DNA from 2 places in the Pleionea sp. WD8-19 genome. Region 2 is predicted to be linked to the other one. Evidence: riboswitches for the same ligand, from Rfam matches in the RefSeq annotation. Region 2 holds a riboswitch; the other holds the start of a gene.
The links. A riboswitch is a leader RNA that binds a small molecule or an ion and turns the genes downstream of it on or off. The one in region 2 is predicted to bind cobalamin.
Positions count from the first base shown of each region.

Region 1: another riboswitch for cobalamin. It lies ahead of ACTUJY_RS10765 (ribonucleoside-diphosphate reductase subunit alpha); the one in region 2 lies ahead of ACTUJY_RS06300 (TonB-dependent receptor domain-containing protein).

Region 1 is NZ_JBUZOU010000007.1:176,773-184,500, forward strand. It holds gene ACTUJY_RS10760 (ribonucleotide-diphosphate reductase subunit beta) at 1-723, opposite strand, end outside; gene ACTUJY_RS10765 (ribonucleoside-diphosphate reductase subunit alpha) at 734-3,538, opposite strand; cobalamin riboswitch at 3,948-4,166, opposite strand; gene ACTUJY_RS10770 (ABCB family ABC transporter ATP-binding protein/permease) at 4,381-6,192, shown strand; gene ACTUJY_RS10775 (DUF6265 family protein) at 6,211-6,714, shown strand; gene ACTUJY_RS10780 (GNAT family N-acetyltransferase) at 6,714-7,184, shown strand; gene ACTUJY_RS10785 (PA3496 family putative envelope integrity protein) at 7,221-7,403, opposite strand; gene ACTUJY_RS10790 (hotdog fold thioesterase) at 7,544-7,728, shown strand, end outside.
Region 2 is NZ_JBUZOU010000004.1:85,018-92,745, reverse strand. It holds gene cobD (threonine-phosphate decarboxylase CobD) at 1-578, opposite strand, end outside; gene cbiB (adenosylcobinamide-phosphate synthase CbiB) at 603-1,520, opposite strand; gene ACTUJY_RS06305 (histidine phosphatase family protein) at 1,513-2,112, opposite strand; gene ACTUJY_RS06300 (TonB-dependent receptor domain-containing protein) at 2,153-4,072, opposite strand; cobalamin riboswitch at 4,127-4,262, opposite strand; gene ACTUJY_RS06295 (cobalamin-binding protein) at 4,474-5,295, opposite strand; gene cobO (cob(I)yrinic acid a,c-diamide adenosyltransferase) at 5,292-5,885, opposite strand; gene ACTUJY_RS06285 (cobyric acid synthase) at 5,888-7,366, opposite strand; gene ACTUJY_RS06280 (histidine phosphatase family protein) at 7,353-7,728, opposite strand, start outside.

The DNA.
Region 1 (7,728 bases), on a different contig from region 2:
TCCTTTCATTAACCCTCGGCGCTGTAAAGCAAATACAGGACTGAACCCATTATAGAACCAACAACCTTCAAAAACGGCAGCGAAAAACAGGTACGACATAATAAACAGCTCAAGATCATCACGATTTCGCAAATCGATAGAAGAGCTCATGACCGCATTTAATCGACGATTGGCAATTTTAATTTTACTGTAAATGGCGGGCATCACCCGATAGCGATTGTAAATGTCTCCCTGCTCCAGGCCAATGGTCTCGATACAATGTTGATACGTCCAAGTATGGAGTGACTCTTCGTAAACCTGACGGGCCTGATATATTTGCAGTTCCGGCGCACTCATCTTTTCCATGACCGCCAATCCGATATTGCGCATCGCAAGAATATCCGAAGTCGTCAGATACGCCAGTACATTTTCATAAACGTGTTTTTCTTCAACGGTCAACTTGTGATGATAATCGTGCACATCCTGTGTCATATTAATATCCAGAGGCGTCCAGTGATTTTTATTGCCGTTCAAAAAAAACTCCCAGGCCCAAGGGTATTTAAAAGGTGCCAATTGATTGACATCGGTTAACCCGTTAACCACTCGTTTGTCTTCCGCTCGTACCGGCGGTAATACATCGTTAAATGACTCTTCAACTTTCGTCGGTTGCGACTCCGTTACCGTTTCAATTTCAAGAGGCGGTATTGCAACCGCGAGCGGGTTATCCCAATTTAATGCTTTCATCATTTTCTCCTTACTGGCAGGCTTCGCAATCGGGGTCGAGAATAGAACAGACTTTCGCTTCAGTCGCAATCATCGATTCCTCAGCGTTTTCAGGAGCTTGATCTTTCACACTGAATTTTTCCGCCTGAGTGGCACCCAATGAACGTAAGTAGTAGGTGGTTTTGAGTCCACGCGACCACGCTGTCTTGTACAAGTTATCCAATTTTTTTCCGGACGGTTCCGCCATGTACAGGTTTAAACTCTGCGCTTGGTCGATCCATTTTTGACGACGTGCTCCGGCTTCCACCAACCAACGCGGATCGATTTCAAATGCGGTAGCAAAAATCGACTTAACTTCAACGGGTATGCGCTCGATCGGTTGAACGGAACCATCAAAATATTTCAGATCATTGATCATCACACTGTCCCATAGACCTAACTGTTTAAGCCTGGTGATCAAGGCGTGGTTACTCACGGTAAACTCACCGGACAAGTTGGATTTCACATACAGGTTTTGATAAGTCGGCTCAATGGATTGCGAAACGCCAACGATATTTGAAATGGTGGCGGTTGGCGCGATGGCCATCACATTCGAGTTTCGCATGCCATATTGTTGTACCAGCTTACGAACAGGTTGCCAGTCCAAATGTGCAACGGTATCGAATGTACAATAGCCTTCTCCGCGTTGACGCTGTAACTCTATTAAAGAATCAATCGGAAAAATATTCTGTTCCCACAAGGATCCCGTATAACTTTCATAACAACCACGCTCTTGTGCTAACAATGCCGAAGCTTCAATCGCAAAATAGGAAATTTGCTCCATGGTCCGATCCGCAAACTGAACGGCCTCTACACTCGCATACGGAATATTCAACAAATACAACGCGTCCTGAAAGCCCATCAGCCCCATACCAATCGGTCGATGTTTTAAGTTCGAATTACGCGCTTTCTCCACGGGGTAAAAATTTATGTCGATGACATTATCCAGCATTCGAACTGCGGTTCGCACGGTATTTTGCAATCGCGTCACATCCAACTCTGCATTTTTAATATGTCGCGACAAGTTGACTGAACCCAAGTTACAAACTGCAATTTCCTGCGCATTGGTATTTAGAGTAATCTCAGTACACAGATTAGAAGAATGCACAACGCCCACATGTTGTTGCGGCGAACGCAAATTGCAAGGATCTTTAAACGTGATCCAGGGATGACCAGTTTCAAACAACATCGATAGCATTTTTTGCCACAACTGTTTCGCCTGCACTTTTTTGAACAACCGAATTTCACCACGTTCGGCCTTCGCCTCGTACTCACAATATTTTTGTTCAAATGCACACCCGTAAAGATCGTGCAGCTCGGGCACATCGTTGGGCGAAAAGAGCGTCCACGCTTCTTCATCAAACACCCGCTTCATAAACAGATCCGGGATCCAGTTAGCGGAATTCATATCGTGTGTTCGACGGCGTTCATCACCGGTATTTTTGCGCAACTCGAGAAAATCTTCGATATCCAAATGCCAGGTTTCGAGATACGCACACACAGCGCCTTTTCGTTTGCCCCCCTGGTTAACCGCAACGGCGGTATCGTTAACCACTTTTAAAAACGGGATCACCCCTTGCGACTGGCCATTAGTACCTTTGATGTGCGCGCCGAGTGATCGTACCGGAGTCCAATCATTACCCAGTCCACCGGCCCACTTTGACAATTGTGCGTTATCCGCGACCGCTTGATAAATGCTTTCCAGATCGTCATCCACGGTAGTGAGGTAACAGCTGCTCAGTTGTGATCGGCGTGTGCCGGAGTTAAATAACGTGGGTGTCGAGCACATGTAGTCGAAAGAAGAGAGCAAGTTGTAAAACTCAATTGCGCGTTGATTCGGATTGTCTTCTTTAATCGCCAACCCCATAGCCACTCGCATAAAGAAAATCTGCGGCAACTCCAATCGCGTCTCACGCCAGTGCAAAAAATATCGATCATAAAGTGTCTGTAATCCAAGATAAGTAAACTGACGATCGCGTTCCGGTCGCAGCGCTTGAGCGAGGTGTGTCAAGTCAAAACTCAACAACGACTCATCCAGTAACTCTAAAACCACCGATTTTTCAATGGTGGCCGGAAAGGCATTAAGGTAGAGGTTGTCGTCAGCTGCATCCAACTCGAGAAAATCGGCGACTTGTTGTTGTAAATTTTGATTCAACAATTGCGCGCAAACGTAAGAGTAATTGGGCTCTTGCTCAATCAAAGGACGCACGGTCATCAACAATGCCGTACTCACATCACGGAGCTTGATCCCAGAATAAAGGTTCGCTTTCGCCAGCTGAAAGACTTTGTCTGCATCAACGTCTTCGAAGCCATAACACGCGTTATGAATAGACTGCTCCACTTTTGATAAGGGTAATGATTGCTGCTCACCATTTTCGAGCACTACATTAATGGATTCTGAACTCGATTCAAGTTCCGCGGCTTGACCGGCTTGTGTCATTTGACGGTGGTGTGCATGTTGTTCGCGATACAGTACGTAAGCCCGCGCCACTTTTTGCATACCTTGGCGCATCAGACCCAATTCCACCTGATCCTGTATGTCTTCAATATTAATTTGACCGCCACTGGGAAACTGTCGCTGAAACCGGTCAACGATATCGCTGGTTATCTGTTGAACCAGGTTACGTACACGCGATGAGCCAGAAGCGCTTTGACCTTCTACAGCCAGAATCGCTTTGGTCATTGCCATAGCGATTTTTTCGACTTCAAAATCGACGGCTTCGCCATTGCGTTTGATCACCCGAAAAGTCGAAGGGAGTGCTCTTGGGGATAAGTCGGAATATGTGTGTTGATGCATGATGAGTCGCGTCCTTTAAGTTTATGAAAACCCACGCGACACCATTGAACACGGATATCGGCCAAATAAGAGACGGCCTCAACAAGACACCGACAAAAGTACCTTATTCAACTCAACGTGTCCAATCACCTTAATATCGCGAAGGCGCTTAGGGCCTGTTTATCTTTCATTAGTCATCACTGTTGCGTCTAAAACTCCGTCAATCTAGGCGTGAGGAGTGCGGTTTGGTCGTTCCAAATAATCGACGAACAACAACGAGTGACGGAGTTTTAGCCGCAACCCGCAGGGCTGGGGCTATTTTTTCACCCAGCCGCGTTGTCGGTCGCGTTAATAGAATAACTATTAATCGCTCGCTCCGCCTTGCTGGACAAAAAAATAACCTCCAGTAGTGACGACCAATGAAAGATAAACAGGCCCTTCTTCTTTGGCAGGTCTTCGGACTTCAGAGTATGGAGTGAATCACTCCGCCTTAAGTAACGGCTTCCCACAAGTGAATTGCAGTGCCTGTAACCCATTGTTCGCTGCTCAATGTTTACCGGTTACTTTCGTTCTCTGTTACCGCTGCGCGTCAGTTCCGGATTTGCACCGGATTCCCTCTTAGCAACCGACCGATATTCGACTAGGTTTCGTTCAAACATTTCGACTTTGTTTAAAGCCTAACCAACTATCTAGTAGTTGAACCAAAGCATTAATACTATATATTGTGATCTTTTGCTTTGGCAAATTGTTTTAACGATATTTTGATTGAGTGCTCGCTTCTCAAACATTTTATGATGGGTATTCTCTGTCATTCTGTTTACACTACACTTTCAGTAGAACAACTAATCGAATCAAGCGAGTCCATGCGCAGAGGTCACTTTCCCCAAAACGACGATCAACAAGTCAGTTGGCACACATTGAAGCAATTACTTCCCTATTTGTTGGAGTTTAAATCACGTGTGCTACTCGCATTGCTCTGCCTGATAGCGGCCAAAATTGCCAGTGTCGGCATGCCCTTTATTCTCAAATACACGGTGGATTCGCTGAATATCGAGTCGGACCTGGAAAAAATTCTGACGGTGCCAGTTGCGCTCATCATTGCCTATGGCTCAGTGCGGTTAGCCAGCGTATTGTTTGGAGAGATTCGCGATACATTGTTTGGTCGAGTGACCGAGCGCGCCATGCGCCGTATTGGGCTTACCGTATTTAAACACCTGCATGGACTCGACTTAGACTTTCACTTAAATCGACGAACCGGCGGTTTGTCGCGTGATATTGAACGAGGCACTTCGGGTATCAGTTTTCTGCTGCGTTTTATGGTGTTCAATATTGTGCCAACCTTGCTGGAAATCGCGATGGTTATGGCGGTGTTCCTTTACAGTTACGACATCGGGTTTGCAGTAATCATTGCAAGTTCGATTGTGCTCTATGTTTTTTGGACAGTAAAAGCCACCGAATGGCGTACTCGTTACGTTCGCGAAGCCAACGAAGCCGACTCGAGAACGAATACGGCAGCCGTTGACAGCCTACTCAATTATGAAACGGTTAAATATTTTAATAACGAAAGTTACGAAGCGCATCGTTACGATCAGGATCTCGCTGACTGGGAGCAAGCACGCCGTAAAAATCGCCTGACTTTATTTGCACTAAACGGTGGCCAATCAATGGTAACAGCCGTTTCAATGACATCGATGATGATGCTGGCCGCGTATAACATCGTAGATGGCAAAATGACGCTCGGCGATTTTGTATTAGTTAACGCCTTTATGATGCAAATATTCATGCCATTAAATTTTCTTGGCTTTGTGTATCGCGAAATGAAAGGCTCCTTAGCCAATATCGAGCAAATGTTTGCCCTGTTACGACAAGCACCCAAAATCAGTGACGTTAAAAATGCGAAAGAACTTGTCGTTCACCAAGGAAAAATAGAGTTTCGTAATGTCAGCTTTCATTATCAAGCGGAGCGATCAATATTAAAGTCGGTGAATTTGACCATACAACCCGGGCAAAAAGTCGCATTTGTTGGCAGCAGCGGCGCTGGAAAATCCACATTGATGAAACTCATGTATCGATTTTATGATCCCGTTGAAGGACAAATTTTGATTGATGATCAACCCATTGATCAAGTGACACAAAACAGCTTACGTAAAAATATCGGCATTGTTCCGCAAGATACCGTACTCTTCAATTCCACCATCGGAGAAAACATTCGGTATGGCAATATTGAGGCTTCTGAAGAACAAGTTAAAAACGCAATTTCTCATGCTTATCTCGACGACTTTATTAAGCAATTACCCGATGGACTGAACACATTGGTTGGCGAGCGAGGCTTAAAATTATCCGGTGGAGAAAAGCAACGAGTCGCCATTGCTCGTACTATTTTAAAAAAGCCACCCATTTTATTATTTGATGAAGCTACATCTTCGCTAGACAGTAAGTCGGAACAATTTATTTTAAAAGCGATTAATCATGTTGCGAAAAACCATACCAGTATTATGATCGCACATAGACTCTCAACCATTGTTGATGCGGATGTCATTTTTGTTTTGCATCATGGCGAAATTGTAGAACAGGGCAACCATCAAGCGCTCCTCAAACAACAAGGGCACTATGCCCGCTTATGGCATATTCAACGCGAAGAGCGTCAACAACAAAAAGCAGTTGTTGAAGTATAAATTTCAGGACTCGACAAAATGTACAAAATGATATTCATTATTTTTACTTTTGCAATGACCCTAAACGCTATTGATCAGGAGAACACCTTATCATTGCCAGAAGGTCAAAGTTCACCACCCGCAACCTTAAAAGATATCCATTGGCTTGAAGGGCACTGGCGTGGTAAAGCCTTAGGTGGAACAGTAGAGGAAATCTGGTCGGCTCCCTTAGGTGGCAGTATGATGGGTGTGTTTCGCAACGTGGTAAACGATCAAGTAAAACTTTACGAAATTGAAATAATCCGAGAAGTTAATCAAAGCTTACTGTTGCAATTGAAGCATTTTCACCATGATCTTAAAAGCTGGGAAGAAAAAAACGAAACGGTGGATTTTCCATTAGTAAAAATCGAACCGAATGCGGCTTATTTTGATGGATTTACAATTAAACGCATCAATGAGAATACGATTGAAATGTTTGTCGTTGTGGCTAAAAAACCGCAAAAGAAAGAACTGCACATCATTTATCAAAGAGTCCAAGATTGATGCAGCTAACCAATGCCACTCAATACGATGCTATTCAAATAAGTGAATGGTTTAACACGAAAAACGAAGTGCTTTTTTGGGGCGGCCCAAATTTTCGCTTCCCTTTTACCGAACAAACCTTTCTAGAAGATATAAAACTGAACGCCTTACCGAGCAAAGTTTTAAAGCAGGATCAAAAAATACACGCGTTCGGTCAGTTTTATTTGCGTCAGGGTCGTTGTCACTTGGGTCGATTGGTCGTCAGTCCCGATGCTCGTAGAAAAGGAGTAGGATCCGAATTACTCAGCCAATTGTGTACCAAAGGAAAGCAAGCACTGTCTGTAAACGAATGTTCACTATTTGTGTTAAAACAAAATCAACCCGCTTATCGACTGTACCACCGTTTTGGTTTTCGTGAACAGACGTATCCAGAGCCGATACCGATAGACGACTGCCTTTACATGACGTATCAAACCGATAATAGACGTTGAAAGTCGTGCAGTGAAGTCACTGCACGAAACACAGAATCAAGACCAACTGTCTTCGGTAAGCTCCCGCAGACGCTTTTGTTCGAAGTAGTTCTCAAGATCGCGCTTCACTTCGTTACTACTGCGTGAACTTTTGTGTCCTTTTTTTTTGGTAAAACTCAACTCGTCATCCCAATGATGTTTATGTTGCTTACTACGGCTTACTCGCCCTGAAGATTGCATGATATACCTCACTAAAAAGAGCACCTTCAGGCGGAATATAGGACTGACGAATGCGATTTTCTAACGAATTCTCTGATTGATCACGATAAATTTTTTTTGTTAACCTCTCCTTGATAACTCACTTATATGCAGAAAAATTCATGCCAAAATCGATCTGGAAAAAGTCATTTACGTTAAAGTCTCTCAACATTCGTAATCAAAATACATTGGCTAGCCACCTGTCGATGGAGGTTACTGAAGTTGGTGATGACTATCTGGAAGTCAGTATGCCCGTGAACCAGTGCAGCCATCAGCCCATGGGCCTGTTACACGGTGGAGCCTCAGC
Region 2 (7,728 bases):
TTCTTCTCTTGAAACCTGATCATCGAAAAACATTTATCCAAAACATCCATAAATGCTTCGTCGATAATCAACCAGCCATTCAACTTAGTAAGCACCTCTAACAAATATTGAATATCTGTAGAATTGATTAATTCACCGGTGGGATTGTTGGGGTTGATCAGAATAACAATACTGGTGTTGGTTATCGCACGCAAATTGTAAATCGATTGATAGTGGCTAACTGGAAACCCTTGATCTAACCAAGCTTTTTCGTGTTCTTTGTATCCGATTTTGGGTAAAAAAACAGGTACCTTTTTCTTAAATTTATGTAGCCATAATCGAGGCAAGGTTTGTATAACAGCCTGACTTCCATGAGTGACCAACAATTGTTTCGCTTGATAATAGTTTTTTGCTGATTGAATAAAGGAAGGGGAGACTTGCGGTAGTGTTCGCCAGATATCATTCGGAATATTGGTTGCCGGATAAGAATTAGGGCTGATACCGGTCGAAAGATCAATCCAGTCCAGCTCAACATCAGAAAAGGTTTGTTGAATTTCGAGTAATTGACCACCGTGTGGTAAAACGTTTGATGCCTTCATTTATTCTCCCTAATCAACGATAGGTTAGTAAGTGGATGAGACAACGAAAAATGATAAAAAGACAAACAAGGCAACCGATCGATTTAGAAGAGAAATACTGCGTCTAATATCGGTGATTTTGACGGTTTGACCTTTACCCAGTATGGGTGTGTGAACAACTTCGTTTTCGTAGATGGAAGTTCCACCTAGTTGGATGTTCAAAGTTGTCGCGCCAGCAGCCATAGTCCAACCGCCGTTAATACTTTTATAATGTTTACTTTGGTGAATCGCATTGTGAATGGATAACGTAAAATTTCCTTGTAAGGCATAAACTATTGCAGTGAGTTTTGCTGAAGGCCAACCAAGCAAGTCATCCATGCGCGCAGCAAACCACCCAAAATCAAAAAAACGTTTGCTTTTGTAGCCCCACATCGCGTCTAAAGTGTTTGCCAGTCGGTGTAAAATCACAGCGGGTGCACCACCGACCAAATACCAGAACAAACTGGCGATTACGGCGTCGTGACCATTTTCTAGCACTGATTCTGTTACAGCGCGTGAAATATCCGGAGAGGAAAGCTCATGAGTATTTCGGCTGACCATATACCCACAATAATGTTGAGCGGTTTTAACATCTCCTTTAATTAGCGGATGATAAACCTGCATTGCATGTTGATTGAGACTTTTTAAACCTATCGCCAAGTACAATACAGTCACTTCAATAAACATCGAAACCGTTTGAAATAAAGTTAGTGTGTAAGTAAGAAATACGAAAGGGAGTACTAGTAAACACCAAGAAAAAATACCTAACCATTTTATTTGCAAGCGCGAGAAAGTGATTCGATTAAATTTGGCTTCACCTGTATTCGCCAGATTGCCGAAACCTACCAGAGGATGAAAACGTTTTGGCTCACCAAAGATGTGATCAATCATCAAAGCATTAACGATAACCAAAACTTCAGTCACCCGACTGATCCGACAAATTAAATTGGTTAGTGCGATGACAAAACTCTACCTGGAAATAATAGCCATTGCCGTACTGGCTGTAGGCATCACAAAAATCTTTGCCATTCAGTTTAGAAAGAAAGCAGCGCAGTAGATCGCCATGGGTGATTATTAAAAGTCGCTTTTGCTTATTATTACTCGCCAGCTTAATTAACGAATGTTCGAATCGAGTTGCTGCGTTGATAGCGGATTCGCCATTGGGAGGTGAGTGATGCGTAACACGAAAGAAAATATCCTGAAAATGCGGTTCGTTATGAAGACTATCAAACAACTTACTTTGCCAATCACCAAAGTGACGTTCTTGTAAGTCTACATCTTCCGATAACGGAATATTGATAAGCTTTTGACAGATCATGCCCGTACTTTTCGCTCGACCTAGTGTTGAAGTGATGATGCTATCTATTTTTTTATCTTTACAGCTAATCGCGAGTTGTTGGGCTTGATATTCGCCTTGTAGTGTTAATGGACTGTCGAGTTGGCCTTGTAACCGTTTTATTCGATTCCATTCGGTTTCGCCATGACGGGCTAGGTAGAAAGTTGTTATAAGTTTCATAGTAAACGGGCTAAATCTTGGTTTAGCCCATTGTTAAAAGTTAAAATTGGTAATTTGCACTTATAAAACTTTGTCGTCCGGGTGAACGATAGTTGAGTACATTTTCCGGTGATTTATCAAGAGCATCGCTAATTTTTAGTGATACAGTGAAGTCTTTATTTAAAAAGATATTGGCTGAAAGATTGAGCTGTGTATAACTTTGCAAAGAAATGCGAGTTGATGGCCAGGTACTATAATCTGTATCAGGTCGTTCACCGACATATTGATAATGCGCTCTTAATGCCAGCTTTTCGAACTCTAAGCCCGCTTGATAGCTCATGATTTTTTCCGCGCGACGCACTAAAGAACGCTTAAAACTGACATCCATATTCGTATTAACATCAAATTCCGTTGCTTTTTCAGTGGCATGTACATAATGATAGCCTACTTTATGATTAAAAAATCCTATACGCTGTTGAAATGAAACTTCATAACCATTGACGAAAGCCTTTTCTATATTAAACGGCTGCAATACACCAAATTCGTTGTTTTCAAAGGCAATAAGATTATTAAAGTCTGTTTGGTAACGAGCAATAGCAAAGGAGTAATTGTTATTATGGATCGATAAACCGAGTTCATTTGTGTAGGAAACTTCCGATACCAGGCTACTGTTTCCAGCGAATGAGCCAACATTAGGGTAATAAAGATCATTAAATGTAGGTGCTTTAAATCCTTTGCCGCGACTGGCTGTGATGTTTAGAAAATCCAGTGGTTGATACCCTATTGCTGTAGTAAAAGAAGTATCAGTGTCACCGTTTTCAATATCATCATAACGAACAGATGTTTCTAAAATGATAGCTTCATTATGGTATGAAGAATAAATATAACCACCATGGGATTTGCGACTCGAGTTGTCTAGCTTATAGATTGTCGAATCCCAATTGACAATAGTCGTTCTATCCAACGTGTCATCGACTATATCTACTCCTCCTAAGAGATGAAACCCCGTCGTCCATTGGTAGCCTACGAGCGCATTCAGTTGTCTTCGTCGAGTTTCATATTTGGAGTTTTCTTCTAAGAGTGTCTGATTGCCGTAACTTTGCGACCAATCTCTGCTTTGTCCGTAACCCAGCTTAGATTGCCAAGGGCCGCTTACGTAAGTGTATTCAATATTGAATAAATGATCTTTGTAATCGGATTCGTCTGCACCCCAGTCATTGTCAAACTCATTGTTACCTTGATTAGCAGAGAGGATCCAGTTAAGTGATAGCTCATCACTCAGAAGGTAATCGCCGACAAAAGATAAGGTCATTCTTCGATAACCGTCTTTGTCAGGTTGAGAGTCTGGGGTGGTGGTTGAAGGGTCTGAAGTATCAAGAACGTCAAACCCTTCGGATGACTCACTACTTAGTGTTACGCTGTGATTAAGCTTTTCTTTTCCGAATCCAACACTGTAACTACCCGAACGAAACTGGTTAGAGCCAGCACTAACAGTTGTATTGTGCACGCTGTTATCAAATTTACGGGTGAATATTTGAATGACGGCACCCATTGCATCGGAACCCCAGATGGAAGCACGAGGTCCTTTAATGATCTCAATTCGTTCGATGTGATGAACCGAAATGGATGAAAGCGCTTTTTTGCCATCGGTTGCTGAACCGACTCGAACTCCGTTGATTAAAATAAGCGTGTGATCAGAGTTTGAACCGCGAGCAAAGATAGAACTTGTTTGTCCTGCTCCACCTTGGGTTACAACATCAAGCCCGGCCACGGAGACTAACAGGTCAGTTATCGACTCTGGTTGAATTAGCTCGATGTCTTCACGTGAAATAACTTCAATGTTTGCCAGCGTATCTTGAATGTCTTGTTGAACTCGATTGGCCGTAATAATTAATTTATTTTCATGGTTATTAGCCAAAACAGTCTGACTAGAAGCAGTAAAAGCCGCCGCTATCGAAGCGGCAATAAGTGTAGGTTTCATGGTGTTTCCCCTAAATGCGCCCACCGCGCGTAAATCGAGACTTTTTTGTCTCTTTGTTAAATCTATTACTGAGCCGGTCTCCGGGCTGACATCATTTGATGATCACCGTTGCGGGGGCAGCGCTGGGTTCACACCAGCTTCCCGTTATATTTCAATTCTTACTCGAAACACTCAGTGGTAAATCACTTTCCTTGTTATTTGACCTCTTTTAATCCCGATGGATATACCGCGGTCGGGCGGTAATATTCAGTTACGAGCAGCGAGTGACGAGTTTCGAGCAAATACCATCAAGTTTCACTTGACTGTAAAAAACAAAACGTCTTGATTTTCAACTCGCAACTCGCAACTCGCAACTCGCAACTCGCAACTCGCAACTCGCAACTCGCAACTCGCAACTCGCATCATCGCGCTGAATCAATAGCTTTACAAAGTGCTTTTAAACCAATTAACGTTCTGGGTGTGAAACGGTATAAAAAGTCGGAACGAATATCGTACAGGTGCTTATGTTTTACCGCTTTTACTTCCGGCCAATTGTTCCAAATGGATTTTTTAGCCGCTAAATCGCCCGTTTGGTGCGGGATGATAATCACTTCAGGATTTTTTACAAGTACCGATTCCATAGAAACCATCGGATATTCATTTACGGCATCATCAAAGATGTTGACGCCATTGCAATCACGCACCAGTGATGCTATCGACGCATCAGGACCGAGCGTTTGCATGGGATCGTGCCAAAACTGAAAAAACACCTCGACTTTACGTTTATCCGCATAGTGAGCTTTGATGTCTTTGTATTCTTTGTTGACCGAATCGTAAAGCGCTTGAGCTTGTGCGGTATTGCCGGTGTATTGCCCTAACTCTAAAACGTCTTCTAACATCTGCGGGATGGATTGCGGTTCTGTGTAAATAACGTTTAATCCCAAGGACTTCAATTTTTCTAAATCGTCCGATTTGTTTCCGGTACGCCAGGCAACGATTAAGTCGGGCTTTAGGGCCAATACCTTTTCCAGTTGTACACCAGTATAACTTCCGATACGTGGAATCTTGTTTGCTGCCGGTGGATAATTCGCGTATTCCACGGTAGCAATTATGCGTTCACCTGCACCAATGGCGTATAGCAATTCCACAGAATGAGGGGACAGGGCAATAATACGCTTCGCTGGTTTCGCGAACCCGATCTCGCTTATTAGTAGGAATAAAAGTAGTGTAGTAAAATGCCTCACCAGTCCACTCCTTTACGCGCTTTAATGCCCGCTTTAAACGCGTGTTTTTCATCTTTAATTTCACTGACTGTATCAGCCATATCACGCAGTTCGGTAATGGCTCCACGGCCAGTTACGATCACGGACTGGTTTTCTGGCCGGTTCCGAATAGCATTGAGCACTTCGTCTTTCGGCAAGTAGTCGTATCCGAGCATGTAGGTAAGTTCATCCAGTAATACCAGGTGAATGTCAGGATCATTTAAAAACGCTTTGGCTTTTTGCCAAACCTCAGTTGCTGCGGCGATATCGCCTTCACGATCTTGCGTATTCCAGGTAAAGCCGGTACCCATAACTGCAAAGGGAACGCCGTGATTTTCCAATAGGTTTCGTTCTCCGCAATCCCATTTGCCTTTGATAAATTGAACGACGGCCGCTTTATATCCGTGGCCCACACATCGTGCGACGGTGCCAAAACCGGAAGTCGATTTACCTTTTCCATTACCGGTAATGACTAATAAAATACCGCGTTCTATGGTTGCTTGCGCCACTTTCGCGTCCACTTTTTCTTTTTGCTTTTGTGCTTTAATTTTGTGTTTCTCGTTTTTATCCATATTTAACCTTTCATGTTAAGCGAAAGAATTTGCTCGATGTTCAAGTGTTCTTCAAAACAGTCGGCCAATCGATCCAGTTCTTGCAGTCGAAGTTGATGCCAATCGATAGTTTGAGTTGATTTTCCTGTAACCCAAAGTAACAGTGCTTTTAAAGTGTCGGGATGTTCAAACAAGCCGTGCAGGTAACTGCCAACAATTTGTCCATCACTGGATACGACGCCGTCGTTATAGCGGTTACCCATTTGATCGATGACCTTGGCAAAGGGTTTTTGCAGTGCTTCTCCTTGTGATTGACCACAATGAATTTCATATCCCTTAATGCCACCTTGATGATCCAGAATTTGAAATTCACCCTTTACTTGTTTCAATTGTTTTTCAGGATAAAGTGTTGTTGAAAACTCCAGAAGGTTTAAGGCTTCACTTGAACCTGCGTTACTTTCGATACCTTTTGGATCGTGAATACTTTGGCCTAACATCTGATAACCGCCACAAATTCCTAACAACTTGCCGCCGTAACGTAAGTGACGTTTGATATCGATATCCCAACCTTGTTGCTTCAGCAATGCTAAATCGTCTCGCACATTCTTACTGCCTGGCAAAATAATCAAGTCTGCACTGGTTAAGGGTTCGCCCTGAGGAATAAACTGCAAATTTACATCGGGATGCCAACGCAAAGGGTCAAAGTCAGTATGGTTGCTGATGCGTGAAAATACTGGCACTTTAATGTTTATACTGCCTATGCCTTCATGAGTCTCTGCATTAATGGCATCTTCGGCGTCGAGTTTTAAATGTTTGAGATAAGGTAAAACACCCAACACCGGTTTTTCAGTGTGTGTTTCTAACCAGTCGAGCCCGGATTGCAATAAATTAAGCGATCCTCGGAATTTATTGATTATAAAACCTTTGGTGCGTTGCTGTTCTGTTTCTGAAAGCAGACGTAATGTTCCCACCAGGTGCGCAAACACACCACCACGATCAATATCACTGATAAATATCACTGGGCAATTGGCCGCTTCGGCAAACCCCATATTAGCAATATCGTTGGTCCTCAAGTTAATTTCTGCAGGGCTGCCAGCACCTTCTATTAAAACCACATCAAATTGACTTCGCAGTCGATGATAGGATTGCATCACGCCTTCAAATGCGAGCTCTTTTATGTTACCAAACTGCTTCGCATCAAGCTGGCTTACCGCTTTACCATGCAGAATAACTTGTGAATGTCGATCACTGCTGGGCTTTAGTAGCACGGGATTAAAATCGATCTCCGGTTCAAGGTCACAGGCCATCGCTTGTAACGCTTGTGCACGACCAATTTCTCCACCACTAACTGTCACCGCGCTGTTTAATGCCATGTTTTGCGGTTTAAAGGGTGCAACGGAAATGCCGCGTCGTTTTAACACGCGACACAAACCGGCAACGGCAATGCTTTTTCCGGCATCGGAAGTGGTGCCCTGAATCATCAAACCATTAGGCAAGATCATTCAGCTGCTCCGTCTGGTTTAATTGGATTAATTGTGGAAAGAGTTTTCCTTTTTCACCGTGATAAATTTCAATTTTTGAGATCGACGCATAATCAACAGCAAACCGTCGAAACTGCAACCCGGATCGATAGTCCATTTTTAAACACCAGGCAACCAACGTTCGGATCACACCAGCGTGCGTGAGTAATGCGATTGTTTGCCCTTTGTGACGGTTGAGTAATTGATGCACGGCTGTTTCGATACGAACACTGAACGCAAGCAATGGTTCAGCATTAGGTGGTGTGTGTTGATCAGGATCATTAAAAAACTTTTCAACGTTACCGGGATAGTGTTGGTACAAAGTATCGTAGGTCCGTCCGTCC